Regions from separate parts of the Streptomyces sp. SCL15-4 genome, predicted to be linked through region 1. Evidence: riboswitches for the same ligand, from Rfam matches in the RefSeq annotation. Region 1 holds a riboswitch; each other region holds the start of a gene.

What was found. A riboswitch is a leader RNA that binds a small molecule or an ion and turns the genes downstream of it on or off. The one in region 1 is predicted to bind cyclic di-AMP.
Positions count from the first base shown of each region.
Region 2: it holds a riboswitch for cyclic di-AMP, as region 1 does, so the genes downstream of both, SCK26_RS22625 (transglycosylase family protein) here and SCK26_RS15830 (transglycosylase SLT domain-containing protein) in region 1, are expected to answer to the same signal.
Region 3: it holds a riboswitch for cyclic di-AMP, as region 1 does, so the genes downstream of both, SCK26_RS09680 (M23 family metallopeptidase) here and SCK26_RS15830 (transglycosylase SLT domain-containing protein) in region 1, are expected to answer to the same signal.
Region 4: it holds a riboswitch for cyclic di-AMP, as region 1 does, so the genes downstream of both, SCK26_RS19995 (M23 family metallopeptidase) here and SCK26_RS15830 (transglycosylase SLT domain-containing protein) in region 1, are expected to answer to the same signal.

Region 1 covers NZ_JAOBTQ010000001.1:3,657,833-3,665,125, forward strand. The annotation lists gene SCK26_RS15825 (polyprenyl synthetase family protein) at 309-1,319, opposite strand; cyclic di-AMP (ydaO/yuaA leader) riboswitch at 1,909-2,090, shown strand; gene SCK26_RS15830 (transglycosylase SLT domain-containing protein) at 2,093-2,581, shown strand; gene SCK26_RS15835 (HAD family hydrolase) at 2,610-3,422, opposite strand; gene fahA (fumarylacetoacetase) at 3,728-4,945, shown strand; gene SCK26_RS15845 (M56 family metallopeptidase) at 5,138-6,076, shown strand; gene recQ (DNA helicase RecQ) at 6,105-7,293, opposite strand, start outside.
Region 2 covers NZ_JAOBTQ010000001.1:5,040,278-5,047,570, reverse strand. The annotation lists gene eno (phosphopyruvate hydratase) at 1-741, opposite strand, end outside; gene SCK26_RS22625 (transglycosylase family protein) at 1,138-1,869, opposite strand; cyclic di-AMP (ydaO/yuaA leader) riboswitch at 1,875-2,049, opposite strand; gene SCK26_RS22620 (transglycosylase family protein) at 2,239-3,348, opposite strand; gene SCK26_RS22615 (cytochrome P450) at 3,517-4,803, opposite strand; gene SCK26_RS22610 (hypothetical protein) at 4,990-5,265, opposite strand; gene SCK26_RS22605 (nucleoside triphosphate pyrophosphohydrolase) at 5,432-6,463, opposite strand; gene SCK26_RS22600 (SurA N-terminal domain-containing protein) at 6,599-7,249, opposite strand.
Region 3 covers NZ_JAOBTQ010000001.1:2,328,344-2,335,636, reverse strand. The annotation lists gene SCK26_RS09685 (pitrilysin family protein) at 1-846, shown strand, start outside; cyclic di-AMP (ydaO/yuaA leader) riboswitch at 1,078-1,230, shown strand; gene SCK26_RS09680 (M23 family metallopeptidase) at 1,243-1,998, shown strand; gene SCK26_RS09675 (GntR family transcriptional regulator) at 2,197-2,883, shown strand; gene SCK26_RS09670 (HPr family phosphocarrier protein) at 3,089-3,370, opposite strand; gene SCK26_RS09665 (GNAT family N-acetyltransferase) at 3,549-6,395, shown strand; gene SCK26_RS09660 (DUF5998 family protein) at 6,849-7,293, shown strand, end outside.
Region 4 covers NZ_JAOBTQ010000001.1:4,533,187-4,540,479, reverse strand. The annotation lists gene SCK26_RS20005 (PrsW family intramembrane metalloprotease) at 1-761, shown strand, start outside; gene SCK26_RS20000 (aldo/keto reductase) at 805-1,749, opposite strand; gene SCK26_RS19995 (M23 family metallopeptidase) at 1,825-2,886, opposite strand; cyclic di-AMP (ydaO/yuaA leader) riboswitch at 2,894-3,064, opposite strand; tRNA gene SCK26_RS19990 (tRNA-Met) at 3,385-3,458, shown strand; gene SCK26_RS19985 (dihydrofolate reductase family protein) at 3,536-4,666, opposite strand; gene SCK26_RS19980 (MarR family transcriptional regulator) at 4,750-5,259, shown strand; gene SCK26_RS19975 (GTP cyclohydrolase II) at 5,366-6,001, shown strand; gene SCK26_RS19970 (DEAD/DEAH box helicase family protein) at 6,499-7,293, shown strand, end outside.

The DNA of each region.
Region 1 (7,293 bases):
GTGGTGATATCCGTGGCTTCCATATGACCAAATCGGCGCTGCGGAAGCGTCAGCCCTCGGAGGCAACTGCGTGTACGCCTGCGGTATGACACCCGGCGGCAGGATCCTCCCCGACCCGTAAGGGTCGTAGGGGGCCGCGGCCATATGGGGGACGCCGGACCCACGGGTCGTACGGCGGTACGCCCGGAGTCGTGCGGCGGTACGGCGTCACGCCCGGAGTCGTACGGCGGTACGGCGGTCGGACGGGCGACGGTGGTGCGGCGGTCGGTCCGGGAGCACCCGGGGGACCGGCCGGTGGGCCGGGCCGGTCAGCCGGCGCGGTGGACCACCGCGTCGCACAGCTCGACCAGGGCGGCCTTGGCGTCGCACTCCGGCAGCGGGGCGAGCGCGGCGCGCGCCTCCTCCGCGTACCGGACCGTGTCCCGGCGGGCCTGCTCCAGCGCGGGGTGGGCGCGCAGCGCGGCCAGCGCCCGGGTGTGCCGGGCGTCGTCGCTGAGGTCGGAGTCCAGCAGCTCGCACAGCGCGATGTCCTCGGCCAGCCCCAGCCGGGCGGCCCGCTCGCGCAGCCGGAGCACCGGCAGGGTCGGGATGCCCTCGCGCAGGTCGGTGCCGGGGGTCTTGCCGGACTCGTGGGAGTCGGAGGCGATGTCCAGGACGTCGTCCGCCAGCTGGAAGGCGACGCCGAGCCGCTCGCCGTACTGGGTGAGCACGTCCACGACCCGCTCGCCGGCGCCGGACATCATCGCGCCGAACCGGCAGGACACCGCCACCAGGGAGCCGGTCTTGCCGGCCAGCACGTCCAGGTAGTGCTCGACCGGGTCGCGGCCGTCCGTCGGGCCCGCGGTCTCCAGGATCTGCCCGGTGACCAGCCGTTCGAACGCCAGGGCCTGCACCCGGACCGCCTCCGGGCCGAGGTCGGCGAGGATCTGGGAGGCGCGGGCGAAGAGGAAGTCGCCGGTGAGGACCGCGACGGAGTTGCCCCAGCGGGTGTTGGCGCTGTCCACCCCGCGGCGCACGGCCGCCTCGTCCATGACGTCGTCGTGGTACAGCGTGGCCAGGTGGGTCAGCTCCACGACCACGGCCGAGGGCACGACGCCCGGCGCGTACGGGTCGCCGAACTGGGCGGCGAGCATCACGAGCAGTGGCCGGAATCGTTTGCCGCCGGCCCGTACCAGGTGCTGCGCGGCCTCGGTGATGAACGGGACCTCGCTCTTGGTGGCATCGAGCAAGCCTTCCTCGACAGCCGCCAATCCGGCCTGGACATCGGCTTCCAGAGCCTGGTCCCGCACGCTCAGCCCGAACGGCCCGACGACGGTCACGAGGGGTCTCCTGTCTGCTGGTGTCTGCTGGCGATTACACGGTTTGTCGATAGGTCGCTGCCATCACTCAAGTCAGCGTATCCGGTCCTGTTTCGATCACCGATAGCGCCCACCGGTCCAGCTCGGGTGGTATCGAACCATGACCGGCATGGTTTTGATCACACGGCAATAAGGGACATATATCGACTTAACGGTAATCCAGATGCCGTGTCGCGACCTCTCCGCACCTTCCTCACCCCCACTCTCCCTTCACCATCCCTTACGACAACGACGGGCGGCACATCCCGGGTTCCGTCACGACTCGGACTTCGGGCCCGAATCCTACTAATCCGCCATGTCTGATTTTAAGCCTTTTGCCTTTTCGTGAATTGGGTCACGCGCCCGGCCGGCCCGCACGCTCCGCCGCACTCCTCTCCCACCCTTGCCCCGTCGGCGAGTTGAGAACCGGCGACCGCAAAGGATCAAGCACCTCATACGGCGTCGATCAAGGTCAAAAGACGCATTGCATGAATCCGGTACTTGTTCCCGACATCTGCTCTCGCATACGTTCCGGGCCGTCGGGCGGACGCCTAATCCTGCCGCCGCCCGCGAAACCCATTCACGAACTCATTCGTACGGCAGGAGCGGGGGACCCAGGTAAGCCGCCGCGCCGGACGGCATCGCGCCGCGCCGGCACGGCTAGGGGTGAAGCCGTGCCTCCTCCCGGGCACGGCCGGGCGCCTCCCCGCCCGAACCCGACAGCTCACCTCGCAGGCGCCGGAGAGGAACTTTCGATGTCTGCCGCCGCTCAGCACCGCCGTACCCGGAACGCCCGCCTCGTCCGCGCCCTCGCCGCCGCCTGCACCGGCGCCGCCGTCCTCGCCCTGCCGCTCGTCGGCGCGAGCGGCGCCTTCGCCGCCACCACCGCGGCCCCGGCGGTGTCCACCACTCCGGCCGGGTACCCGAACACGCTCGACGGCTGGATCCGCGAGTCGCTCGCGATCATGGCCGAGAAGAACATCCCGGGCACCTACAACGGCATCTACCGCAATGTCATGCGCGAGTCCTCCGGCAACCCGGCGGCCATCAACCTCTGGGACTCCAACGCGGCCAAGGGCATCCCGTCCAAGGGCCTGCTCCAGGTCATCGACCCGACCTTCAACACGTACCACGTCGCCGGGACGTCCTTCGACATCTACGACCCGGTCGCGAACATCACCGCCGCCTGCAACTACGCGGCGAACCGCTACGGCTCCATCGACAACGTCTTCGGCGCCTACTGACCGGCCCGGCCGCCCCGCCCTCCCGCGGTCAGGCGGCCGGGAACAGTCTTTCGAGGACGACGGCGACGCCGTCGTCCTCGTTCGACACGGTGACCTCGTCGGCCACCGCCTTCAGCTCGGGATGCGCGTCGGCCATGGCGACGCCGCGCGCCGCCCAGCGGAACATCGGGATGTCGTTGGGCATGTCGCCGAAGGCCAGAGCCCGTTCCGCGCCGATCCCCAGCCGCTCGGCGGCCAGCGCCAGACCGGTCGCCTTCGTCACGCCGCTCGGCTGGAGCTCCACCGTGCCCGGCCCCGACATGGTGACGCTCGCCAGCGAGCCCACCACCGAGCGCGCCACGGCCGCCAACTCGTCGTCGGACAGCTCGGCGTGCCGCAGCAGCACCTTGCTGATGGGTTCGGCCCACAGGTCGGCGCGCCGGCCGACCCGGACCGCGGGCAGCGTCGGGTGCGGCATCCGGTAGCCCGGCTCGATGAGCGTGAGCCCGTCCACGCCGTCCTGGTCGACCGCCGCGTACACCTGGCCCACCTCCGCCTCGATCTTGCCGAGCGCGGTCTCCGCCAGCTCCCGGTCCAGCCGGACCGACCACAGCAGCCGGCCGGACCGTGCGTCGTACACCTGCGCACCCTGCCCGCACACCGCCAGTCCGGTGCGGCCGAGGCGCGCGAGCAGGGGCCGTACCCGGGGCGCCGGACGGCCGGTGACCACCAGGTGCCGGGCCCCGGCCCGCGCCACCCGGGCGAGCGCGGCGAGCGACCGGTCGGAGACGGTGTCGTCGCCGCGCAGCAGCGTCCCGTCCAGGTCAGTGGCGATGAGGGCATATGCCGGGGAGGATGCCATGCCCAGAGAATACGGACACCCAGGCCCGCCGACTCACCCCTCGTTCCCCGCGATCGCCCACCGCACGGCCCCAAGTCGCCGTCGCGGGCGACCCGGTGGCACTCGCCCGGTGCCGCCCGGTGCCGGCGAACGGCCGCACGGCGGTCATGCTCCCCCGGTCGGCCGTGGCGGTGGGAGCGGCCCCTCCCACCTCTGCGTACGCTCCCCGAGGCACTGCCCAGGACACGCGTGTCGGCCGTAACGTGTGGCCCGACCACATGGAACGCTTCGCCATGCATGGCACGGATGAGAGTGAGGCAGCACCCATGCCCCCCTTCGACGTCCCCGAGGGCGACCCCTTCGGCCCGCACAACCTCCCCTACGGCGTGTTCTCGCCCATCGGCAGCACGGAGCGGAGGATCGGCGTCCGGCTCGGGAACCACGTCCTCGACGCGGGCGCCGCGGCGGCGGCGGCCGGCTCGCCCCACCAGGCGCTGCTCGCCGCCCCCACCCTCAACCCGCTGCTGGCCGCCGGCCGCGCCACCTGGTCCCAGGTACGGCGTGCCGTCACGTCCTGGGTCACCGACCCGGCCCACCGCCCGACGGTCGAGCCCCTCTTCCACCCCTTGCCCGAGGTGACCCTGCACCTGCCCTTCGAGGTGGCGGACTACGTCGACTTCTACGCCTCGGAGCACCACGCCCGCAACGTCGGCCGGATCTTCCGCCCGGACGCCGAGGACAGCCTCACCCCCAACTGGAAGCACCTGCCGATCGGTTACCACGGCCGTGCCGGCACGGTCGTCGTCTCGGGCACGGACGTCGTACGGCCCTCCGGGCAGCGCAAGGCTCCCGCCGACCCCGCGCCCGTCTTCGGCCCGTCGATCCGGCTGGACATCGAGGCCGAGGTCGGCTTCGTCGTGGGCGTGCCCACGCGGCAGGGCCGTCCGGTCGCGCTCGGCGACTTCCGCGAGCACGTCTTCGGCCTGTGCCTGCTCAACGACTGGTCCGCGCGGGACGTCCAGGCCTGGGAGTACGTCCCCCTCGGCCCGTTCCTCGGCAAGTCCTTCGCGACCTCGGTGTCGGCGTGGATCACTCCGCTGGAGGCACTGGAGCACGCGCACGTGGCGCCTCCGGAGCGCACGCACCCGCTGCTGCCCTACCTGGACGACACCGCGCCCGGGGCGGAACCCGGCGGCTACGACCTGCGGATCTCCGTCGCGATCAACGGCCATGTGGTCTCCGAGCCGCCGTTCTCCACCATGTACTGGACCGCCGCCCAGCAGCTCGCCCACATGACGGTGAACGGCGCCTCGCTGCGCACCGGCGATCTGTACGGCTCCGGCACGGTGAGCGGCCCGGCCGGAAACCAGCGCGGCTCGCTGCTGGAGCTGACCTGGAACGGCCGCGACCCGCTGGAACTCCCGGACGGCAAGCGGACGTTCCTGATGGACGGCGACGTGGTGACCCTGTCGGCCTGGGCCCCCGGCCCGGACGGCCGCCGGGTGGGCCTGGGCGAGGTCACGGGCCGGATCGTGGCGGACTGAGCCACGGCGCGGCGGGCGGCGCGCGGACGGTGCGGACCGAGTCCGGCCGGATCGCCGCCGGCACCTGACTCGCACCGCCCTTCTTCGCCATACTGACGGGGACACGCGCACGCACCCGTGCGGCCGTGCGTCGCGTGCCCCGCACCACCCCACACCCGCACCCCTTTTCCGACCAGGAACCGGAGCCCCGGCATGACCGTCTGCCTGCTCCTGCTGAGCGTCGTCGCCCTGACCGCCGCCGTGCCGGCGCCGCGCGCGCTGACCCGGGCGGCCTGGCCCGAGCGGGAACCCGTGGTGGCGCTGTGGGCGTGGCAGTGCCTGGTCGCCACCGTCCTGCTGTGCTGCCTGACCGCGCTGGTCCTGGGCGCGGCCACCGTCTTCCACACCGTCCGCGACCGGGTGTTCGCCCCCGCGCCGCCCGCCGTCACCGCCGCCTACGACCTGTCCACCGCCCCGGTGTGGGCCGCCGCGCTCACCCTGCTGCTGGCCTGCGGGGCCGCCTGGACGACCGCGATGCTGGCCCGCGAACTGTTCGAGGCCCGCCGCAGCCGGGGCCAGGCCCGCGCGCAGCTGCGCGAACGCGCCCCCGAGCTGCCGCCGGGACTGCGGGCACCGCGCGGGCCGATGCTGGTGCTGGAGGACGAGTACCCGGACGCCTGGTGGATGCCGGGACACCCGCCGCAGCTGGTCGTCACCACGGGAGCGCTGCACCGCCTCACCGACCTCCAGCTCGACGCCGTCCTCACCCATGAGCGCGGTCACGCCCGCGCCCACCACGACTGGCTGCTGCACCTGTCCACCGCGCTCGCCACTGGCTTCCCGCGCGTGCCGCTGTTCGCCCACTTCTGCGACCAGACGCACCGCCTGGTCGAACTGGCCGCCGACGACGCGGCCTCCCGGCGCTGCGGGCACCTCACCACGGCCCTCGCCCTGATCGAGCTGAACCAGCACCGGGGCGTGCTCTCCTGCGACTCCAGCCGCCACCTGCTGGGCGAGCGTGTCGACCGGCTGCTGGAGCCGCCGCCCCGGCTGCTGCGCCGGCACCGGGCGCTGACCACGACGGTGGCCGCGCTGGTGCCGCTGCTGCCGCTGCTGATCACCTTCGCTCCCGGACTGTCGGCGCTGTCCTGACCGCGCCGTCCCGGTGGGCCGGGGCCGGCTACATCCAGTCGGGCTCCGGCTCCGGCTCGTCGGACGGCTCGGGCCAGTCCTCGTCCGGTACGTCGCCGGCGGCGGGCGGCGCGGCTCCGTCCAGGGAGGCCAGCACCTTCAGGACGCCCTCGCCGTAAGTCACCAGCTTCTTCTCGCCGACGCCGTTCACCGTGCCCAGCTCCCGCACCGAGCCGGGCCGGCGGAGCACGATCTCCCGGAGGGTGGCGTCGTGGAAGATCACGTACGCCGGTACGCCCTGTTCCCGGGCCTGCTCGGCGCGCCAGGCCCGCAGCGCCTCGAAGGCGGGCAGCAGCGCGTCGGGCAGCTCGGCCGCGACGGCCTTGGCCTTCGCGCCGCCGGAGCCGCCGGCGGACCGGGCCCGGGAGGCGGCCGGCTTCTTCGGCTCCTTGCGCAGCGGCACCTCCCGCTCCCGGCGCAGCACCTCGCCGCTCGCCTCGGTGAGCACCAGCGTGCCGTACTCCCCCTCGACCGCCAGGAGCCCCTGGGCCAGCAGCTGCCGGATGACGCCCCGCCACTCGCCCTCGGTGAGGTCCTGGCCGATACCGAAGACGGACAGCTGGTCGTGGTCGAACTGGATCACCTTGCCGGTGCGCTTGCCGAGCAGGATGTCCACGATCTGCACCGCGCCGAACTTCTGCCCGCGCTCGCGCTGCAACCGCACCACCGTGGACAGCACCTTCTGCGCGGCGACCGTGCCGTCCCAGGTCTCCGGCGGGGTCAGGCAGGTGTCGCAGTTGCCGCAGGCCTCGGCGTCGGCGTCCTGGCCGAAGTAGGCGAGCAGCTGTCCGCGCCGGCAGCGGACGGTCTCGCACAGCGCGAGCATGGCGTCGAGGTGGGCGGCGGCCCGGCGGCGGAAGGCCTCGTCGCCCTCGCCGGACTGGATCAGCTTGCGCTGCTGTATGACGTCGTTCAGGCCGTACGCCATCCAGGCCGTGGACGGCAGGCCGTCGCGGCCGGCCCGGCCGGTCTCCTGGTAGTACCCCTCGATCGACTTGGGCAGGTCCAGGTGGGCGACGAAGCGTACGTCCGGCTTGTCGATGCCCATGCCGAAGGCGATGGTCGCGACCACGACCAGGCCGTCCTCGCGCAGGAACCGGGACTGGTGCGCCGCGCGCGTGGCCGCGTCCAGGCCCGCGTGGTACGGCACCGCCCGGATGTCGTTGGCGTTCAGGAAT
Region 2 (7,293 bases), 1.4 Mb from region 1:
CTCGGACGCGGCGACGTCGAGCGCCAGGGCGATCTGCTCGCCGGGGGTGTAGCCGGCCTCCTTGATCGCCTCGAGGATGAGGTCGAGGGCCTCGCGGTTGGAGCCGAGGTTCGGGGCGAAGCCGCCCTCGTCGCCGAGGCCGGTGGACAGGCCCTTGTTCTTCAGGACCTTCTTCAGGGTGTGGTAGACCTCGGTGCCCCAGCGCAGGGCCTCGGAGAAGGACTCCGCGCCGATCGGAGCGATCATGAACTCCTGGATGTCCACGTTGGAGTCGGCGTGCGAGCCGCCGTTCAGGATGTTCATCATCGGCACCGGCAGCAGGTGCGCGTTCGGGCCGCCCAGGTAGCGGAAGAGCGGCAGGTCGCTGGCCTCGGAGGCGGCGTGAGCGACGGCGAGCGAGACGCCGAGGATGGCGTTGGCGCCGAGGGAGCCCTTGTTGTCGGTGGCGTCCAGGTCGAACATGGCCTGATCGATCAGGCGCTGCTCGGTGGCGTCGTAGCCGACCAGCTCCGGGCCGATCTGCTCGATGACGGCCAGGACGGCCTTCTCGACGCCCTTGCCCTGGTAGCGGTCCGGGTCACCGTCGCGCAGCTCGATGGCCTCGAAGGCGCCGGTCGAGGCGCCGGACGGAACGGCGGCACGACCCGTGCTGCCGTCGTCGAGGCCGACCTCGACCTCGACCGTGGGGTTGCCTCGGGAGTCCAGGATTTCCCGGGCTACGACGACGTCGATGGACGGCACGAGCATCTCCTTCTTGGATGTGACGCTGGAAGTGCGGGGCTGGTGTGCCTTGCGACTAGAGCCTAACCGTCCCGGGCGTCTCGGCCACCGACCGACCGTCCCGTGGACAGACCGACGGTACCTTTTGTTTTTGATCGAAACAAAGGGCTTCTGGGTGGCCGAGGGGCGAGGGTGCCGGGGCGGGCGCGAAAAAAGCCCCGCCCCGGCGCGTACGGGGGAGAACGCGCCGGGGCGGGGAGCCCGTGGGGACGGGGGGTGACCCGCACGGGGCCTCGGGGGCTCCGCCGGGACGCGCGGACCGGGGGACTTCGGGGGTCCGGGCGCCCGTGCGGGTCCGTGGCTCTCAGGGGGTCCGACGGGATGTGCGGGCCCCGGGGGCCGGCCGGGGGCCGGGGGTCACTTCAGGTGGAGCTGCTGGCCCGGGTAGATGAGGTCGGCGTCCTCGACGACGTCCTTGTTCAGCTCGAACAGCTTCTGCCAGCCGCCCGCGACCTTGTGCCGCGCGGCGATGATGCTGAGCGTGTCGCCCTGGACGACCTTGTACTCGCCGTCACCCTTCTTGACCTTCTTGCCGGTCGGGGTGGTGACGGTCTTGCCCGCGCCGCTGCCGGTGCTCTTGCTCGTGCCGGTGGAGGCGGCCGGGCGCTCGGCGGAGCGGGAGGCGGCCTGCTGGTCGGCGGAGCGGGTGGAGGTGCCCGAGTCCTGGGTGGACGGGGCGGACGGCGCCGGGGTGCTCGGGGCGGAGCCGTTGTAGGGGGAGCCGGACAGGCCCGTGCCGCAGACCGGCCAGGCGCCCTTGCCCTGCGCGGCGAGGACCTTCTCGGCGACGGAGATCTGCTGCGCCTTGGACGCCTTGTCGGCGGTGGAGGCGTACTGCGTGCCGCCGTACGCGGCCCAGGTGGAGGCGGAGAACTGCAGACCGCCGTAGTAGCCGTTGCCGGTGTTGATGGACCAGTTGCCGCCGGACTCGCACTGGGCGACCGCGTCCCACTGGGAGGCGGTGGCGGCGGAGGCGTTGCCGGCCGCCATCAGCGGGGCGGCGACGGCGGCACCGGTGACACCGGCGAGCGTGATGGCGCGAACGGCCTTGGACGGACGACGGTGCTTGCCCTTGCCGGTAAACAGCATGGATCGATTCCCCTCACCGACGCCTACGAGGTGAGCTGTCGGGTTCGGGCCGGTTGAGTTGCCCGGCCGCGTCGTCCGCTTGCGCGTGACGCGGCTTCACCCCCAGCCGGTCCCAGCTTCAACTGCTGGGCCCGGCACTTACCTTGGGTCCCCCGCTCCTGCCTACGGCGCTTGACGCGACGACTGTTCCCGGGCAGCCACTGGCAGGATTCGGCGTGGCGGCTGCCGGGGCTCGTGGTGACGAGCGGCCTCGACCGTAGACAGGTGATCGCCGGAATTTCAAAGACGATCAGCGCTTCTGAGACTCATCCCACACTTTCGCCAAACCGGACATCAAGGTGCTTAGTGGGGCGTCAAGTCTCGGTGTTTTCAGCCCGTTTCGCCCTGGACATCCAGGGTCTGACCGGCGGTGATGCGGTCCGGGTCGGTGCCGATGGCCTTCTTGTTGCCGGCGTACAGCGCGTGCCACCCGCCGTCGACGTCAAGGGAGTCGGCGATGGAGGACAGCGAGTCGCCTTCGCGGACCGTGTAGGTGTCCGGTTCGCGGGAGGCGTGCCGTCCGGAGGCGGTGCCGTTCTGACCGTTTGTCACACTTTCGTCCGCGCTCACGCCCCGGTGGCGTCCGCCGGTGGCGACGGCACCGGTGTCGACCAGGCTCCAAGAACCGGCCGCCTGCTGCGGGTTGGTCACGACCCCGGCGTCCGGCGTGGCCGTCGGGGAGCCGCCGGCGTCCTGGGGGCTTCCGGTGTCCGGCGTGGCGGACTTGTCGGACTTGGTGGTGCCGGTCCCGGCGGAACCGGTGGTCCGGCCGGCGTCCTTGTCCGTCGCCTTGCCCGTGTCCTCGCCGGCATCCTTGCCCGCGCCCTTGCCCGCGTCCTTGCCGGTGCCCGTGCTCTTGCCCTCGCCCGGCTCGGCGGTCGGCGTGCCGGCCGGGTCCGCGGAGCCGTCGTCGGTGCCGGTGCCGGTGGAGGGCGACGCGTCGGGTCGTCCGGAGGAGTCGGAGGCGTCAGGGGTCGCGGAGGTGCCGGAGTCGCCGGCCGGTCCGGACGGTTCGCCGGAACCGCCGGTCCCGCCGACGCCCGTGTCGACGTCCACGGACCCCGAGTGCTGTGTCAGGCCGGACAGCAGGGCGCAGGTGGCCCAGGGCGCGGTGCCCCGGTCGGCCAGGATCTTCTCGGCGACGGCGATCTGCTGCTGGCGGCTGGCCTGGTCGGCGCTGGCCGCGTACCGGCCGCCGCCGTACTTGTCCCAGTCGTCCTGCGAGATCTGCAGGCCGCCGTGGTAGCCGTTCCCGGTGTCCGCGCTCCAGGAGCCGCCGCTCTCGCACTCGGCCACCTTGTCCCACGTGGTGCCGTCGGCCGCGCTGGCGCCGGCGGCGCCGAGCAGCGGGATGGCGATGGCGGAGCCGGTCACGCCGGCCGCGACGAGGAGGGCCGGAGCCTGGCGGGGGCGACGGTGTCGGCCGTTCCCGGAGAGCATGCAGAAGCCTTTCGAGCGACAGCAGGGCCGGCGCGGCGGTCGGAGCCGCTCGCCGCGCTGATGGGTGAACGTATCGGCAGACGATCACTTGTCACAAGTTCATGCCGCACAGATCACGTGAAGATCACAGCGTTGAGAAAGTGTCATGCACTCGCGGAGAGGCTGTGTTCAGGCGGTCGGCGTGAACTCCACCGGCAGGGTGCGCAGACCGCGCATGATGAGCCCGCCGCGCCAGCGCAGATCGGCCGGATCGGCGGCCAGCCGCAGGTCGGGCAGGCGGCTGAACAGGGTGGCCAGCGCGGTCTGGCCCTCCAGCCGCGCGAGCGGCGCGCCGAGGCAGTAGTGGATGCCGTGGCCGTAGCCGAGGTGCTGGTTGTCGCGGCGGCCGAGGTCCAGCACGTCCGGGTCGGCGAACCGCTCCGGGTCCCGGTCGGCGGCCGCGAGGACGACGAGCACCGGGTCGCCGGGCGCGATGTCCTGGCCGCCGATGGCCAGCGACTCGGTGGCGAAGCGCCAGGTGGCCAGCTCCACCGGGCCGTCGTAGCGCAGCAGTTCCTCGACGCCGGTCTCCAGCAGGTCCCGTTCGCCGCGGGCCAGGGAGCCCTGGAGCCGGGCGCGCTGCCCGGGGTGGGTGAGCAGGGCGTAGGTGCCGTTGCCGATGAGGTTGACGGTGGTCTCGAAGCCGGCGAACAGCAGGATGAAGGCCATGGCGGCGGCCTCGTTCTCGGTGAGGTGCTCGCCGTGGTCGGAGGCGCGGATGAGGCCGGAGATCAGGTCCTCGCCGGGCGCGGGCGTGGCGGACAGCGCCGCGCGCTTGCGGTGGATCAGCTCGGCGAGGTAGCCGCGCATCTTCTTGACGGACCGCGCGACCCCGCCCCTCGGTCCGCCGCCGTGCCGGATCATCATGCCCGCCCAGTCCCGGAAGTCGTCCTGGTCCTCGCGCGGGACGCCGAGCAGGTCGCAGATGGCGTAGATGGGCAGCGGGAAGGCGAACTCGTGGATGAGGTCGGCGGAACCGGTCCTGGCGAACCGGTCGATGAGCTGGTCGGTCAGTTCCTGCACCCGGGGCGCGAACTCGGCGACCCGGCGCGGGGTGAACGCCTTGCTGACCAGCCGCCGCAGCCGGGTGTGGTCCGGCGGGTCGATGTTCAGCAGATGCGTCATCAGCTCGGCCTTGCGCTCGCCGGGGATACCGGTCTTGCCCCTGGCGTGCGCGGGCTCGTCGTGGTGCGCCGGGTTCTTGCTCAGCCGCTGGTCGGCCAGCGCCTGCCGGGCGTCGGCGTACCGGGTGACCAGCCACGCCTCGACCCCGCTCGGCAGCCGCGTGCGGTGCACCGGGGCGTGCTCGCGCAGCCAGGCGTAGGCGGGATAGGGGTCGGCGGCGAACTCCCACGTGAAGAGGGCGGGAGCCGGCTGGTCGGAGGTCGGCTGGTCGGGGCGGTGCTGCTCGGTCACTCCTCGACCGTATCCGGAGCCCCGGGCCGCCCGCCGAGGGCCTTGCGGGCGGGAACCGGCCCTCGGCCTCCTCCGCCGGTCCCATCTCTCCGCCGGCAGCGCGGGCCGGTGCGCCGCCTGTCCGTCCCCGTCGCCGGCCGCCCGCCGGAAGGCGGCGCCCACCGGCCCGGCCACCAGGCCGGCGCCCTACGCCTCCGCCGCCCGCGCGGCCTCCAGCGCCCGCTGCCCCAGGACACCGTCCACCGGCGGTACGTCTCGTCGTGCCGGACCGCGCCCAGCAGCGGGCCCGACGCCGGCCAGGCCCGCGGGCCCGCGCGGCACGGCATCGGCGGCACGCCGTACCGCACCGATCGCCCGTACCAGCGCCTCCGCCCCGGCCACCGCGCCGCCCGCCTCCGCGCCGCCTGCCTCCGGACCGTGGCTCTCGCCCGCCTCCGGACCGTGGCTCTCGGCCGCCTTCACGAGCAGGTCCTCCGGCGACGGGCCCCGCGGCCCGCAGCGGGCCAGGCCGACGGCCGCCGCACCGGCGCGTGTCCGCGCGGACGGCGCCGGGCACGCCGGAAGTCCGGCCACCGCTTCGGTTCCACGGCGGGGCAGGCCGCGATCCGGGCACCGGAAGGCGATCCGCCTACCCCTTGCCCTCCTCCTCTTCGCCGCCGGCCGCGCGCACCGCCTCGCTGTCCTTGATCGCGTCCCGGTACACCCGGGCCGCCGCTCGCAGCGCCGCCTCCGGATCGACGCCGTCCGCCTCGGCGCGGACCGCGAGCGCCAGCAGCTCGTACCCGATGCCCTCTCCTCGGGGCAGGGGCACCTCCAGGCCGGCCGTACGGACCCGGGAGGCGAGCTTGGCGGCGAGGGCCAGGCCGGGCTGGCCGAGCGGGACGCCCTCCGTGATCGAGGTGCGCCGCTTCTCCTCGGCCTTGGTGCGCAGCCAGTGCTCCTTGACGTCCTCCGGGGTCTCGGCCACCTCGTCGCCGAAGACGTGCGGGTGGCGGTGGATGAGCTTGGCGACGATGCCGCCCGCCACGTCGTCGACCGAGAACGGCGCGTCCGGGTCCTCCTCGGCGATCCGGGAGTGGAAGACGACCTGGAGGAGGACGTCGCCCAGTTCCTCGCGCAGCTCCGCGCGGTCGCCGGCCTCGATCGCCTCGACCAGTTCGTAGGCCTCCTCGATGCCGTACTTGGCCAGGCCCTCGTGGGTCTGCCGGGAGGACCAGGGGCACTCGGCGCGGATGCGGTCCATGACCTGCACCAGGTCCAGCAGGCGGGCGCCGGGCAGGTCGTAGGAGGCGGGGAGCAGCTCCAGCTCGGGCATGGCGACGCGGCCGGAGCCCGCGAGCCGGGCGAGGCCGTCGGTGAGCGCGGGTTCGCCCTCGCCGGTCGCCACGACCACCACCGTCCGCCCGCCGGCGCAGGCGTCGACCAGCTCCCGCGCGGTGGGAGACGCCTCCGTCACCGCTATCCCGGCCTCGCGCAGATACGGCAGCTGGGGATGCGCGCCGTCCGCGCACAGCACGGTGTCGGCGGCGCGCAGGGCCTGCCAGGCGGGCCAGGACAGCAGACCGGGGGCGACGCGGTGGCTGGTGGTCAGCAGGACGACGCGGCCGGGGACGGCTTCCCGGCCCAGGTGGTGGCGGGCTTCGGCGCTGGATTCGTTCACGATCCGAACGTAACCCACGGCGCGGAAGCGTGGATCGAGTTGTCCACAGGGCCGGATGGCTCGTGTGATCGTATGACCGAACCCGCCACCCGCCCTGCCCCGACCTGGCCTGGCCTGCCTACACCATCCTCCCGCCTACGCCGTCACCGGCTGCCCGCCCGCCGCCGTGACCTCCCGGACCCACGGTGTCCTGGCGTCCACCCGGCTGCTCTTCTGCACGTCCCAGGCGCCGTAGCGCGGGTTGAGGTCGACGTGGAGGTCCGTGGACGCCTTGGACAGGGTCTGCCAGAACGCGGGCTGGCTGGTGTCGGTGCCGAGTTTGGCGGCGAGCTTCTGCGCCTCCAGTTGCAGGCGCAGGTTGTCGTCGAGGCGGGCCGGGGCGATGCCGTACTTCTGGAGCCAGGCGGTCTCCAGGCCCTTGCCGCCGCCGGCCTGCTGCTCCAGGCCCGTGCGCATCTGCTGGATCTCCTTGCGGGTGACCGAGATGCCCTTGCCCCGGGCGGCGTGGTGCAGGACCCGGTCGAGCACCATGTTGTGCAGGGTGTCGCGGGTGAGGCTGCTGGTGGAGGAGACGACCTGCTGGTACTGCGTCTCGTCCGGCACCGCGGCCCGCTGGGCCCGGCGGACCTCGTCGACCCGGTTCTCCAGCTGGGCGACGGTGATCCGCTGCCCGCCGACGACGGCCGCGGCGCCCGGATGCGCGTCGCTTCCGCAGGCGGTCAGCAGGGGGGCCGCGGCGGCGATCGCGGCGGTGAGGACGAGCGCGGTGCGACGGCGGCGGTGCAAGGAAACCTCCTGGGGGAGATTGTGCGACGGTGCACAAAGTCTTG
Region 3 (7,293 bases), 1.3 Mb from region 1:
CAGGGCACCGAGGAGACCGTCGAGAAGATCGACGCCGCGGCCGTACGCGCCTTCTACGACCGCCATGTGCGGCCCGCCACCGCCACTCTGGTCGTCGTCGGCGACCTGACCGGCACCGACCTCGACGCGCTGCTCGCCGACACCCTGGGCGCCTGGACCGGCACCCCCGGCGAGCCCCGGCCGGTGCCGCCGGTGACCGCCGACGACACCGGGCGCGTGGTCATCGTGGACCGGCCCGGCGCCGTGCAGACGCAGCTGCTGATCGGCCGGATCGGTCCCGACCGGCACGACCGGGTGTGGCCCGCCCAGGTGCTCGGCACGTACTGCCTCGGCGGCACCCTCACCTCCCGGCTGGACCGCGTCCTGCGCGAGGAGAAGGGCTACACCTACGGCGTGCGCTCCTTCGGGCAGGTCCTCAGGTCCGCGCCGGACGGCAGCGGCGCGGCGATGCTCGCCATCAGCGGCTCCGTGGACACGCCGAACACCGGTCCGGCGCTGGACGACCTGTGGAAGGTGCTGCGCACCGTCGCCGCGGAGGGGCTGACCGACACCGAGCGGGACGTCGCCGTGCAGAACCTCGTCGGCGTGGCGCCGCTGAAGTACGAGACCGCGGCGGCCGTCGCGGGCACGCTGGCCGACCAGGTCGAGCAGCACCTGCCCGACGACTTCCAGGCGACGCTGTACCGGCAGCTGGCCGCCACGGGCACGGTGGAGGCCACCGCGGCCGTCGTGAACGCCTTCCCGGTGGACCGCCTGGTGACCGTCCTCGTCGGCGACGCCGCCCAGATCAAGGCACCGGTCGAGGCGCTCGGCATCGGCCCGGTGAGCGTGGTGTCGGCCGAGTAGCGACGCGGCCGGCCCGTCCGGCGTACGCGCGCGTGGGGCCCTGACGGCTTACGAGCCGTCAGGGCCCCACGCTGTTCCACTCGGTTCCTCAGATGCCCGTTTTGGTGCGGAGGTTGCCTGTCTGACCTGTGGGATGCGCTACAAAAAGCCGGATCCGTTTGAGGATCGAAAGCGGGCCGCCGTAGCGTCGTCCGGGCTGTTCGTCAGGCAGTGCGCCGCACCCGCGGCACCGGACAGTCATCGCCGAGTCCCCGTACGGCGCGAGCCAGGGGAGCCGGGGACCCATCGTCCCTGGGGTGAATCGGGCGCCCGCGAGGGAGTCCGTAGGAGACCTTCCTGCTCCGAACCCGTCAGCTAACCCGGTAGGCGAGAGGGAAGGAAAGGACCAGCCACTTCATGGCGTTCATGTGCGCCACCGGGAAGCACCGCAAGCCCGGGCGGGTCAAGCGGACGACCGCGCAGGCGGCCGGCGTCGCGGCCCTGACCACCACCGGTGTCATCGGCACCCTCGCCGCCTCCCCGGCCCTCGCCGCCGACAACCCCGTGGACCAGACCGGCCTCACCCCGGTCCTCGCCGCCACGGACGACGTCGCCGCGCAGATCGCCGCGCAGGCCACCGCCCAGCAGGAGGCCGCCGACCGGAAGGCGGCCGAGGAGGCCGCCGCGAAGGCGGCCGCCGAACGGGCCGAGGAGCTGCGCGAGGCCAGGGCCCGCGCCGCGCGCGAGGCCGAGCGCCGCCGGCTGAACGCCTTCGTCGCCCCCATCGAGCACTCCTACGTCTCCACGGCCTACCAGGCCTCCAGCTCCCTGTGGTCCTCCGGTTCGCACACCGGCATCGACTTCCACGCGGCCGCCGGCACCACCGTGCACGCGGTGGGCTCCGGCACGGTCGTCTCCACCGGCTGGGGCGGGGCGTACGGCAACCAGGTCGTGATCCGGATGGCCGACGGCATGTACACGCAGTACGGGCACCTGTCGTCCATCGGCGTCACGGTGGGCCAGAAGGTCGTGCCGGGCCAGCAGATCGGTCTCTCCGGCGCCACGGGCAACGTCACCGGCCCGCACCTGCACTTCGAGGCGCGCACGAGCCCGGACTACGGCTCCGACGTCGATCCCGTCGCCTACCTCCGCAACCACGGCGTGCACATCTGACGCGCCTCGCGCCTTCCTTGGCGGCCCCGGCTCACCGAGCCGGGGCTTTCGCCGTTTTTCATGCTCTCCGCCGGTTCCGTTGTCCAAAAAATATCCATGGATTAGGACCCGCCGTCGGAAATTCCGGCCGACTGGAATAGAGTCACGGAACACGCGTCCATCGTCGGCGTTTCACGGGGATTAAGGCGGAGGTCGGTCATGCGTATTCCGGCGCACTCGGTGTGCACCGCTGTCCGGGACGACATCGTCGCCGGTGTCTACGAGCGCGGCAGCCGGCTGACCGAGGAAGTCCTGGCCCGCCGCTACGGCGTCTCGCGCGTCCCCGTGCGCGAGGCGCTGCGCACCCTGGAGGCCGAGGGCTTCGTGGTGACGCGCCGGCACGCGGGCGCGTGCGTGGCCGAGCCGACCGAGCGGGAGGCCGCCGACGTGCTGGAGATGCGGACGCTGCTGGAGCCGCTGGGCGCCGCGCGGGCCGCCCAGCGGCGCACGGAGGCCCATCTGAAGGTGCTGCGCGGCCTGGTCCGGCTCGGACAGGAGCGGGCCAGGAAGGGCAACAGCGAGGATCTGCGCTCGTTGGGCGGCTGGTTCCACGAGACGCTGGCCCAGGCCTGCGGCAGCCCCTCGCTCACCTCGGTGCTGACCCAGCTGCGCCACAAGATCGCCTGGATGTACGCGGTGGAGGCGCCGGTGAGCCCGGTGGAGTACTGGGCGGAACACGGGGCGATCGTGGACGCGGTGGCGCGCGGGGACGGCGAACGGGCGCGGGCGCTGACCGCTCTGCACGCGGAACGCGCGACCGGCGCGCACCGGCTTCGCTTTTCCGGCGCCGGCGAACGTGTGAGGACTTCGCAACATGCCGTAAACATGTCGGGTCTGCGACATTAACACGGGCGCCGTATACAAAGAAGAGGGTTATTCGGCGGCGGGCGTTTTCTGCTGCCCTTTTCGTGGTGCAAGGAATTCTCGGGCGCGGTCCTTCGGCCGGCGGCGGCGAATTCGGCCGACGGAAAGCCGTAGGGACGACACAAGTGGCCGCGGATACGCGGAAGCCGCGCCACCCGGTGCGGGCGGCGCGGCTTCCCCGCTCTTCTCAGACGGTCTCGGGCAGTTCCTCCAGGCCCTCGGAGACCAGCTTGGCCAGACGGTCCAGGGCGGCGTCGGCGCCCTCGGCGTCGGAGGCGAGGACGATCTCCTCGCCTCCCTGGGCGCCCAGGCCCAGGACGGCCAGCATCGAGGCCGCGTTGACGGGGTTGCCCCCGGCCTTGGCGATCGTCACCGGGACGCCTGTGGCCGTGGCGGCTCGGACGAAGAGGGAGGCGGGGCGGGCGTGGAGACCCTCGGCCCAGCCGACGTTGACGCGGCGCTCAGCCATGTGTTGCTGCCCTTCAGTGTTCAGGGTTGTCTAGACCAGTTTCCCATACCGTGGAGCGTGCCCGGAGCAGGCCCGAAGACCCGCCCCGGAGCGGCGCCGGACCGCGGCCTCGGTCCGGCGTTCGCCCCCCATAGCCTGCCTCGCGCCGTTGTCGTACGCGAGCCTTACTCTGGGGCCCATGCAGACCTCGGCGGACCCGCAGGACCGGCACCAGTACCCCGCCCACTGGGAGGCGGACGTGGTGCTGCGCGACGGCGGCACCGCGCGCATCAGGCCCATCACCGTCGATGACGCCGACCGCCTGGTCAGTTTCTACGAGCAGGTCTCGGACGAGTCGAAGTACTACCGCTTCTTCGCGCCCTATCCACGCCTGTCCGCCAAGGACGTCCACCGCTTCACGCACCACGACTTCGTGGACAGGGTGGGGCTCGCGGCCACCATCGGCGGCGAGTTCATCGCCACCGTACGCTACGACCGCATAGGCGGCGACGGCCTGCCTGCCACCGCGCCCGCCGAGGAGGCCGAGGTCGCGTTCCTGGTCCAGGACGCCCACCAGGGCCGCGGCGTCGCCTCCGCCCTCCTGGAGCACATCGCGGCCGTCGCGCGCGAGCGCGGCATCCGCCGCTTCGCCGCCGAGGTGCTGCCCGCCAACACCAAGATGATCAAGGTGTTCACGGACGCCGGCTACACCCAGAAGCGCAGCTTCGAGGACGGCGTCGTACGCCTGGAACTGGACCTCGAACCCACCGACCGCTCCGTGGCCGTGCAGCACGCCCGGGAACAGCGCGCCGAGGCCCGCTCGGTCCGGCGGCTCCTCGCGCCCGGCTCGGTCGCGGTCGTCGGCGTCGGCCGCGCCCCCGGCGGAGTCGGCCGCGGCATCCTCGGCAACATCCGCGAGGCCGGCTACCCGGGCCCGCTGCACGCCGTGAACAAGGCCTTCCCCGAAGACCTCAAGGAGATCGACGGCGTGCCCGCGCACCGCTCGGTGCGCGACATCGACGGGCACGTGGACCTCGCCGTCGTCGCCGTACCGGCCGAGCACGTGCCCGCCGTGGTCGCCGAGTGCGGCGAACACGGCGTCCAGGGACTGGTCGTGCTCTCCGCCGGGTACGCCGAGAGCGGGCCCGAGGGGCGCGAACGGCAGCGCGCGCTCGTCCGGGCCGCACGCGCCTACGGCATGCGCCTCATCGGCCCGAACGCCTTCGGCATCATCAACACCGCCGACGGCGTCCGGCTCAACGCCTCGCTCGCCCCCGAGCCGCCCCGCCCCGGCCGCATCGGGCTCTTCGCCCAGTCCGGCGCCATCGGCATCGCCCTGCTGTCCCGGCTGCACCGGCGCGGGGGAGGGGTGACCGGGGTGACCGGCGTCTCCACCTTCGTGTCCGCCGGCAACCGCGCCGACGTCTCCGGCAACGACGTCCTCCAGTACTGGTACGACGACCCGGACACCGATGTCGTCCTCATGTACCTGGAGTCCATCGGCAACCCCCGCAAGTTCACCCGGCTCGCCCGGCGGACGGCCGCCGCGAAGCCCCTGGTCGTCGTGCAGGGCACCGGCACCGCCCCGCAGGGCCACGCCGTGCGCGCCACCCGGCTGCCGCACGCGACCGTGTCCGCGCTGCTGCGGCAGGCCGGGGTGATCCGGGTCGACACGATCACCGAGCTGGTCGACGCGGGGCTGCTGCTCGCCCGGCAGCCGCTGCCCGCGGGGCCGCGCGTGGCCATCCTCGGCAACTCGGAGTCGCTGGGCGTGCTGACGTACGACCGGTGCGTGGCGGAGGGGCTGCGGCCGGACCGGCCGGTGGACCTGACCACCGGGGCGACGGCGGAGGACTTCCACCGGGCGCTGGCCGCCGCGCTGGCCGACGACACGAACGACGCCGTCGTCGTCACGGCGATCCCCGCGATCGGGGAAGGCTCGCCCGGGGACGCGGAACTGGCAGCGGCGCTGCGGTCGGCCGCGGCGGCGGTGCCGGGGAAGCCGGTGCTGGTGGTCCATGTGGAACTCGGCGGACTGGCGCAGGCGCTGTCGGCCGCGACGAGCACCGCGCCGGGGGCCGCGGACAGGGCGCCCGGCACGGCCGGCACCGAAGCGGTGCGCATGCGGCCCGCCACGCCGGCCGCATCCGCCGGGGAACCTCCGGCACCTCCCCGTGACGGCACCCGTCTCATCCCCGCCTACCCCGCCGCCGAGCGCGCGGTGCGGGCGCTCGCCGAGGCCGTGAAGTACGGGCAGTGGCGGCGGGAGGCGGCCGATCCCGGGAAGGTGCCGGAGTTCGACGACATCGACGAGAAGGGGGCCGCCCGGCTGATCGGCGAGCTGCTCGCGCGCGGCGAAGGGCTGACCATCTCCGACGAGCACACCTGCGAGCTGCTCGGCCGGTACGGCATCCCCGTGCGCCGCGCCCTGCCCGCGCCCGGCCCGGACGCCGCCGTGCGGGCCGCCCGCGCGCTCGGCTATCCGGTGGCCCTCAAGGCGACCGCCCCGCACCTCAGGCACCGCGCCGACCTGGGCGGCGTCCGCCTGGACCTCGCCGACGAGGAGCAACTGCTGCGCGCGTACACCGAGTTGACCGAGCTGTTCGGCCGGCCGGAGGAACTGCGGCCGGTGGTGCAGGCGATGGCGCCCCGGGGCGTGGACACCGTCGTCCGCGCGGTGATCGACCCGGCGGCCGGGGCCGTGCTGTCCTTCGGCCTGGCCGGCGCCGCCTCCCAGCTGCTCGGCGACATGGCCCACCGGCTGATCCCCGTCACCGACCGGGAGGCGACCTCGCTGGTGCGGTCCATCCGCACCGCGCCGCTGCTGTTCGGCTGGCGCGGCTCCACACCCGTGGACACCCCGGCGCTGGAGGAGCTGCTGCTGCGGGTGTCCCGGCTGGTCGACGACCACCCGGAGGTGGTCGCGGTCACCCTGGAGCCGGTCGTCGTCGCCCCGCACGGGGCGAGCGTCCTCGGCGCCACGGTACGGCTCGCGCCCCCGCCCGCCCGCGACGACCTCGGCCCGCGCACGATGCCGGCCTACTGACGCGGCATAAGGACCCGTGGAGAGCCGCCGCCCGCCCGGAGGCCCGAGGAGAGCTGGTGGGACGGGAGGTGACCGGCCGGGACGCCGGACGGCTCCGGCCCGCCGCCGTATACGACCTCGCCCGCCACCACGGTCCGGAAGCGATCTTCGTCGGCCCGGCCTCCGCCGCGTGCCCCGCCGCCGTCCGGGACCCCGTCTTCCGCGAGCCCACCGCCGAGGAGACGGCACGGCCCCGGCAGGCGCCGGGCGGCACCCCGGCCGTCCGCCACCGCCTGCGAGGCGGACGCCGGCGGCCCCGGCCCGGCCTCCTGCCCGATCGCCGCCGACCGGCCGGAGAACCACCCGGGACTCGTGTCCGGGCCCCCGCACGGAGGCACCCGCCCGCCCCGGCCCCCGCCCCCGGTCCGTCCGACTGGCCCGGAGTGCCCTTGCCCACGGATTAGGATGGACGCCATGGCCAAGACCAGTACGACGACCCAGGGGCTGCGCGCGGCGATCGAGCGCAGCGGCTACTACCCGGCCCTCGTGGCCGAGGCGGTGGAGGCCGCGGTGGGCGGCGAGCCCGTCCGGTCGTACCTGGTCCACCAGGAGACGACGTTCGACCAGAACGAGGTCCGCCGGCACGTCACCGTGCTGGTCCTCACCGGCAACCGCTTCATCGTCAGCCACACCGACGAGCAGGCCGCCGACAGCACCTCCCCGACGCCGTACGCCACCACCTCCACCGAGTCCGTGAAGCTCGACCGGGTCTCGTCCGTGGTGGTCAGCCGGGTGGTCGCGAACCCGGAGCAGTACACGCCGGGCACGCTGCCCCGCGAGGTCGTGCTGACCATCGGCTGGGGCGCGGTCAACCGCATCGACCTGGAGCCCGCCGCCTGCGGCGACCCCAACTGCGACG
Region 4 (7,293 bases), 880 kb from region 1:
CCGAGAACATCCTCTACCTCGGCACGGCCTTCGGGACCGACCAGCTCACCGGCGACCGGGGCATCGCCTCCGTCACCGCCGCCACCTTCTTCGTGCGCATCGTGATGTCCCCGTTCGCGCATCCCCTGTTCACCGTCCTGACCGGCATCGGCTTCGGCGTCGCCGCGCTGTCCGCCGAGCGCCGGTCCGCCCGGCGGATCCTCCTGCCGGTGTGCGGACTGCTGCTCGCGATGGGCATGCACGCCCTCTGGAACGGCTCGGCCACCTTCGGGCAGTACGGGTTCCTCGCCGTGTACGGCGGCTTCATGGTGCCCGTGTTCGGGCTGGTGACCTGGCTCGCGGTCTGGACCCGGCAGCGGGAGCTGCGCCTGGTACGGACGGAGCTGCCGGCGTATGTGCTGGCCGGGTGGCTCGGGCCGGCCGAGCCGTTCGCGCTCGGATCGATGCGGGCGCGCCGGATGGCCCGGGACTACGCCCGGCACCACCACGGCCGTCCGGCGGCACGGGAGGTGGCCCGCTACGAGAGGTACGCCACCTCGCTCGCGTTCCTGCGGCGGCGCGGGCACGCCGGCAAGGCCGGAGCGGACTTCGTCCCGCGGGAGCGGGAGCTGCTGGAGGAGCTGTGGAAGCGGCGGCATCTGGCCCGGCCGGCGCTGGAGTACGCGGGCCGGGCCGCCGCCGCGGTCCCGGTGTACCGGGCGGCGGCGCCGTACGGACACCCGGCGGTGCCCTACCCCCTGTACAACCCGTACCGGACCTGACCGCGGGCGCCGGACGGAGGGACGGCACCGCCGTGGAGCGGACTCAGGCCGAGGCCTCCGTCAGCCTCGCCACTTCCTCATCCGTGAGTTCCAGCTCCGCCACGCCGAGCAGCGCGGGCAGCTGCTCCACCGTGCGGGCCGAGGCGATCGGGGCGGTGACCGTCGGCTGGGCGGCGAGCCAGGCCAGGGCGACCGTGGCGACCGGGGCCCGGCGGGCGGCGGCGACCTCGTCCAGGGCCGTCAGGACCTTCTGGCCGCGCTCGGAGGCCACGTAGTCGCCGACCCGGTCGGCGCGGGCGCTGTCGACGCTCTCGCCGGGCCGGTACTTGCCGGTCAGGAAGCCCGAGGCGAGCGCGAAGTACGGGACGACGGACAGGCCCTCGCGGGCGACGAGTTCCTGCAGCGGGCCCTCGTAGGTGTCGCGGGAGACCAGGTTGTAGTGCGGCTGGAGGGCGACATAGCGGGCGAGGCCCTCGCGGTCGGAGAACTCCAGGGACTCGCGCAGGCGCTCGGCGGTGATGTTGGAGGCGGCGATGTGCCGGACCTTGCCGGCCTTCACCAGCTCGTCCAGCGCGCCGATGATCTCCTCGACCGGCACCTCGGGCTGGTCGAAGTGGGTGTAGTAGAGGTCGATGTGGTCGGTGCCCAGGCGGCGCAGCGAGGCGTCGGCGGCGGCCTTGATGTTGGCGGCCGACAGGCCCTGGTACTCCGGGTGCTGGCTGACCTTGGTCGCGATGATCACGTCGGAGCGGTTGCCGCGGGCCTTCAGCCACGCGCCGAGGATGGTCTCCGACTCGCCGCCCTTGTTGCCGTCGGCCCAGGCCGAGTAGACGTCGGCGGTGTCGACGAAGTTGCCGCCGGCCGCGGTGTAGGCGTCGAGGACGGCGAAGGAGGCCTGCTCGTCGGCGGTCCAGCCGAAGACGTTGCCGCCGAGGCAGAGCGGGAAGACTTCAAGATCGGAGGAGCCGAGTGTACGAAGTGACGTCATACGTCATGCCAACGCCGGCGGAGGCCGATCGCATCCCGCCGCCGGCGCCGGATTCCCGCTACTCCCGGAAGGCCGTCAGGGGGTGAGGCCCTTGTCGCGCAGCCACGCCATCGGGTCGATGCCGGTGGGCGAGCCGCCGGGGTGGACTTCCAGGTGCAGGTGCGGGCCGGTGACGTTGCCGGTGGCGCCGACGCGGCCGATGACCTCGCCGGTGGCGACCTTCTGGCCGGCCGTGACGTTGATCGAGGACTGGTGGCAGAACCACAGCTCGGTGCCGTCGTCCAGGGTGAGGATGGTGCGGTAGCCGTACGCGCCGGCCATGGCCGCCTCGGTGATCGTGCCGCTGTGCACGGCCTTGATCAGGGTGCCGGTGGGCGCGGCGAAGTCGAGTCCGGTGTGGTGGCCGGAGGACCACATCGAGCCGGCCTGCCCGAAGGTCGAGGTGATCGTGTACGAGGAGGTCGGGAGCGCGTACTGCCTGGCCAGCTCGGCCAGCCGCTTCTCCTCCGCCGCCTTCTTGGCCTCGGCCTCGGCCTTCTCCGCGTCGGCCTCCGCCTTCTCCTTCGCGGCGGCGGCCTTGGCGGCGGCCTCCCGCTCGGCCTCGGCGGCGGCCCGCGCGGTCTGCTTCTCGGCGGCGACGAGCGCGGCGGCGGCCGCCCTGCTGTCGGCCTGGCCCTGCTGCTGCTCGGCCTGCGCCATGATCCGGTTGCGGAGCACCTCGCCCGCGTCGGCGCTGTCCTGGCCCGGGTCGGAGGCCACGGCGACGGTGCTGAGCGTGGTGGCCTCGGCGGCGGGCCGGTCGGCGCCGGAGCCGTCGTGGAAGAGGGAGCCGACCGAGGGCAGGTCCGGCAGGGAGATGGAGACCGGCGGCTTGCCGGTGTTGGCGCTGGCCATGCCGCCCGCGCCGACGGCGGCCATGACGCCGACGCCGAGGACGGTGGAGCTGCGCGCGAAGCCGCCGCGCTGCTTGGCAACCCGGTGCCGGCCGCGGACCGGTGCGACGGAGTCCTCGGTGGGGTTCCATTCCTCCCACGGGCCCTCGTCGGCGCGGTAGGCACCGTAGCCGAAGGTCTCGGGCTCGGACTCGCGCTGTGCCGGTATGGACGGGGCTTCGGGGACAGGCCGGTTGGACGCCACGCGGGCGTGCTCCTTTCCTTCCTCCGCCTACCGGGTTAGCTGACGGGTTCGGAGCAGGAAGGTCTCCTACGCGCGTATATCCGGTCGTGGACTCGCGTGAGTACACGACGGTATCCGCGTGATTCACCCCAGAAAGGTGGTTCCCCGGTTCCCTCGCGGGATTCGGCGCGTGCGCGCGGAGCCGCCTCTTGTGACGGCTGGGACGACCGCGCTGCGTTATCGAACGTTAATAGACTTGCCAGTCACTTTCCAAGCCGTTCGCCCCGATCAACAAGGAATTTACTGGTGAGGTTATCGGCAACTATCCCGTCAAAACGGGCAAGTTGATCGGGCCTCGGAACGGTTCAGCAGTCACTCGAGGTTTTGATGGTTACTCAGATGTTATGCGTACGGCGCTCACCTGATCACTCACCGTGACGTCCCCGGTCACCGGTTGCGGGCCCGCCGAAACCGGTGTGCGAACCATCCCGCGGATGGCGTACACTGGAGTCACAACGACGCGGGGTGGAGCAGCTCGGTAGCTCGCTGGGCTCATAACCCAGAGGTCGCAGGTTCAAATCCTGTCCCCGCTACTGAAGGCCCAGGGCCCGGAATCCCAAGGATTCCGGGCCCTGGGTGTATGTGCGCCCGGGCGCGCCCGGGCGCTCGCTCAGCCCGGCAGATGGGCGTTCGGCGCCTTGGCCAGTTCCTCCAGCTCCGGCAGGACGACGACCCGTACGCCCGCCGCGCTCAGCACGCCCGCTCCGTCGGCCGCCGTGACGAAGGTGTCGGGCTCCCGCCAGGCGGTGACCACCCGGCGCACTCCCGCCCGCAGGATCAGCTCGGCACAGGGCGCCGGCCGGGAGGCGCGGCGGGTGCACGGCTCCAGGCTGGAGTACACGGTGGCGCCGGCGAGGCGCGGGTCGGCGGGATCGGTCTTCGCGAGCGCCGCCTCCTCGGCGTGCACCACCGCGTCGCCGCCCTCGCGCGAGTGGCCCCGGGCCAGTTCCGTGCCGTCGGCGGCGACCACGACCGCGCCGACGCTGAACGCCGTCCGCGACGGCGGGCACAGGGCCGCCAGCTCGCAGGCGGTGCGCAGCCAGTGGCGGTCGGCGGCGGTGGCGGCGGCCGTGCCGGGGGCCGTGGGGGCGTAGCGCATGAGGACGACGTCCTCGATCCGGCGGGTGTCCAGCAGGCGCAGGCGTCCCTCTTGGTAGGCACCGGGCCCGAACAGCCGCGGGGCCGCCGGGTCGCCGACGAGCAGCGGGGCGAGAACCAGCTGGAGTTCGTCGGCGAGGCCCTCCGCCAGGAGCTGGGTGTGGACCGTGCCACCGCCCTCGACCATCAGCCGCTCCACCCCGCGCACGTCGTGCAGGTGCTCCAGCAGGGCCCGCCAGTCCAGCGCGGGACCGAGCGGGACCACGTCGGCGATGTTCCCGAGGAGGCGCGAGGCCCGTACGGCGCCGGAGTCGGTGGTGTAGACGAGCTTGTCGCCGCCGGTGTGCCAGAAGCGCGCCGCCGGGTCGAGGTCGCCGGAGCCGGTGACCGTGACCTTCAGCGGATACGCCGGCCGGCCCGCCGCGCGCCGGGCCGCGCGCCGCTCGGCGGAGTTGACCAGCAGACGGGGGTTGTCGGCGCGGATCGTGCCGGCACCGACGAGGATGGCGTCGGCCGAGGCCCGCACCTCGTCGACCCGGTCGAAGTCGGCCGGGCCGGACAGCAGGAGCCGTTCGGGGCCCGTGTCGTCCAGATAGCCGTCGAGGGAGACGGCGGCGGACAGCAGCACGTACGGCAGGGGCATCGGCGCTCTCTCTTCCGGAGGCGGGCGGCGAGGCGGGCCCGCGACAGCTTGGTTCAATTTTTGAACAAACCTACACTGGCGGCATGACGACCCGCTGGCTCACTCCGGAGGAGCAGCGCGCCTGGCGCGCCTACATCGCCGCCTCCCGCCTCCTGGAGGACGCGATCGACCGGCAGCTCCAGCAGGACGGCGGCATGCCGCACCTGTTCTACTCGGTGCTGGCCAACCTCTCCGACGCGCCCGGGCGGCGGCTGCGCATGACCGATCTCGCCGAGGCGCTGAAGATCACCCGCAGCCGGCTGACGTACGTCGTGAACCGGCTGGAGCGGGACGGCCTGGTGCGCCGGGAGAACTGCGCCGAGGACAAACGCGCCTCGCTCGCGGTGCTGACGGAGGAGGGGACGGCCGTGCTGGAGCGGACGGCGCCCGGGCACGTCGAGACGGTCCGCGCGCTGCTGTTCGACCGGCTCACCGCGGAGCAGGTGGGGCAGCTGGAGGCGATCTGTACGGGGATCGCGCACGGGCTGCAGGGCGAGGGGACCGCGGCGGGCGGGGGCGACGTTCCCTGGCGGCGCCGCTCGTCCTGCTCCTGACCTGGTCCGGTCCCGGCGAGGACGATTGCTTTAACTTTTAAGCATGGGGTAGGGTCCCCGCGAGCCACTGCTTCAAATCTGAAGCATCTGTCCCGGAGGGATCCGCATGCCCGACCTCCCCGCCGCCACCCCGCGCGCCCGCGTCCGGGTACCGCTGCGCTTCGCCGACGGCTACGGCGCCGACGCGGACCTCGTCACCTTCCACGGCCTCACCGACGGCCGGGAGCACCTCGCCCTCGTCCTGGGCGAGCCCGGCCCGGTGCCGCTGGTGCGGCTGCACTCCGAGTGCCTGACCGGCGACGTCTTCGGCTCCGCCCGCTGCGACTGCGGCCCGCAGCTGCGCGAGGCGGTCGAGCTGATCGCCGGCCGCGGCGGGGTCCTGCTCTACCTCCGCCAGGAGGGCCGGGGCATCGGCCTCTACAACAAGCTCGACGCGTACGCCCTCCAGGACGACGGGCTCGACACCTACGAGGCGAACGCCGCCCTCGGCCTCCCGGAGGACGCCCGCGACTACACGGCCGCCGCCCAGATGCTCACCGCCCTCGGCGTCACGGAGCTGGACCTGCTGTCCAACAACCCCGACAAGGCGGGCCAGTTGCGCGCGCTGGGCCTCACCGTCCGGGACCGGGTGCCCACCGGCGTCTTCACCACCGCCCACAACATCCGCTACCTGCGCGCCAAGGCCCTCCAGACCCGGCACACCCTCACACTGACCGAACCGACGGAGGCGACAGCGGGCTGACGGGCCGGTGGGATCAGGCGTGGCGTCGGGCCGGGAGTCGCAGCGCGGCCGGTACGGCGAGGGCGAGCGTCGGTGCCCTCCGGGCGTACCGGGCGGCGAACCCGGGCCCCGGGCGGGGAGGTGGGGGGTCGGCAGCGTAACCGGCGATCGGACGGTGGGACCCAGGGCCGGACGGCATGCGTCGCCGGTCGCCCCATGAGTGAGCCGCTTCCGCCTCACGCGCCCTGGGGACACCGGCCGACCGCTTCCGCTCCGCGCCTCACGGACACCGGCCGGCCGCTTCCGCCCGTCCCGGTGGTCCCGTCGCCCGGTTGCCGTCCACCGCACCGGCCAACTCCCCGGCGCCCTCCGCGTCCTCGCGTCCCGGCCTCCTTCTTTCCTCGGACCGGCTGTCAGTCCCCCTCTTTACAGTGGGACACGAGAATCACCCGGCCGGTCGGCAAGGGCTACGGGTGGCGTTTCGAGCGGCCCGGGGTGGGCGGATCATGGAGGCTGCCATGGAGAGTGAAGCCGCGACGCGCAAGCGCCGGATCGACCCGAAGCTGGAAGCGGCGGGCTGGAAGGTGACGCCGTATCAGCCGTCGTACACCGCCTCTCCGCCTCCGGCCTCCGCGGTCGAGGAATGGCCGACCGCCGCCGGTCCCGCCGACTACGCCCTCACCGACGACGGGGCGGTCCGCGGCGTCGTCGAGGCCAAGAGGGTCACGGTGGGACCGCAGGGCGTGCTGACCCAGGCCGAGCGCTACTCGCGGGGCATGGCGGACGGCCCGCTCATCCGCGGTGAGTTCGGCGTGCCGTTCCTGTACTCCACCAACGGCGAGCAGATCCACTTCCACGACGTGCGCCGGCAGCGGAACCGTTCGCGGCGGGTCTCCGCCTTCCACACGCCGTCCGCGCTCGCCGAGTTCCTCAACCGGGACGCCGACGCGGAGCTCGCGGCGCTGCGCGCCCTGCCGTTCCCCCAGCGGCTCCGTCCCTACCAGGTGGAGGCCAACGAGGCCGTCGAGCAGGCGATCGCCGAGGGCAAGCGCAAGATGCTCCTCGCGATGGCCACCGGCACCGGCAAGACGCTGACGACCGTCAACCAGGTCTACCGCCTGATGAAGTCCGGTGTCGCCCGGCGCGTGCTCTTCCTGGTGGACCGGCGCGCGCTCGCGGCCCAGACCGTGCGGGAGTTCGCGTCCTTCGAAGCCGAGCCGGGCATGAAGTTCGACAAGATCTACCCGGTCTACTCCCAGGCCCTCCGACGGGAGGACGTCGCGGACGACCTCGCGTTCGACTTCAACGTCATG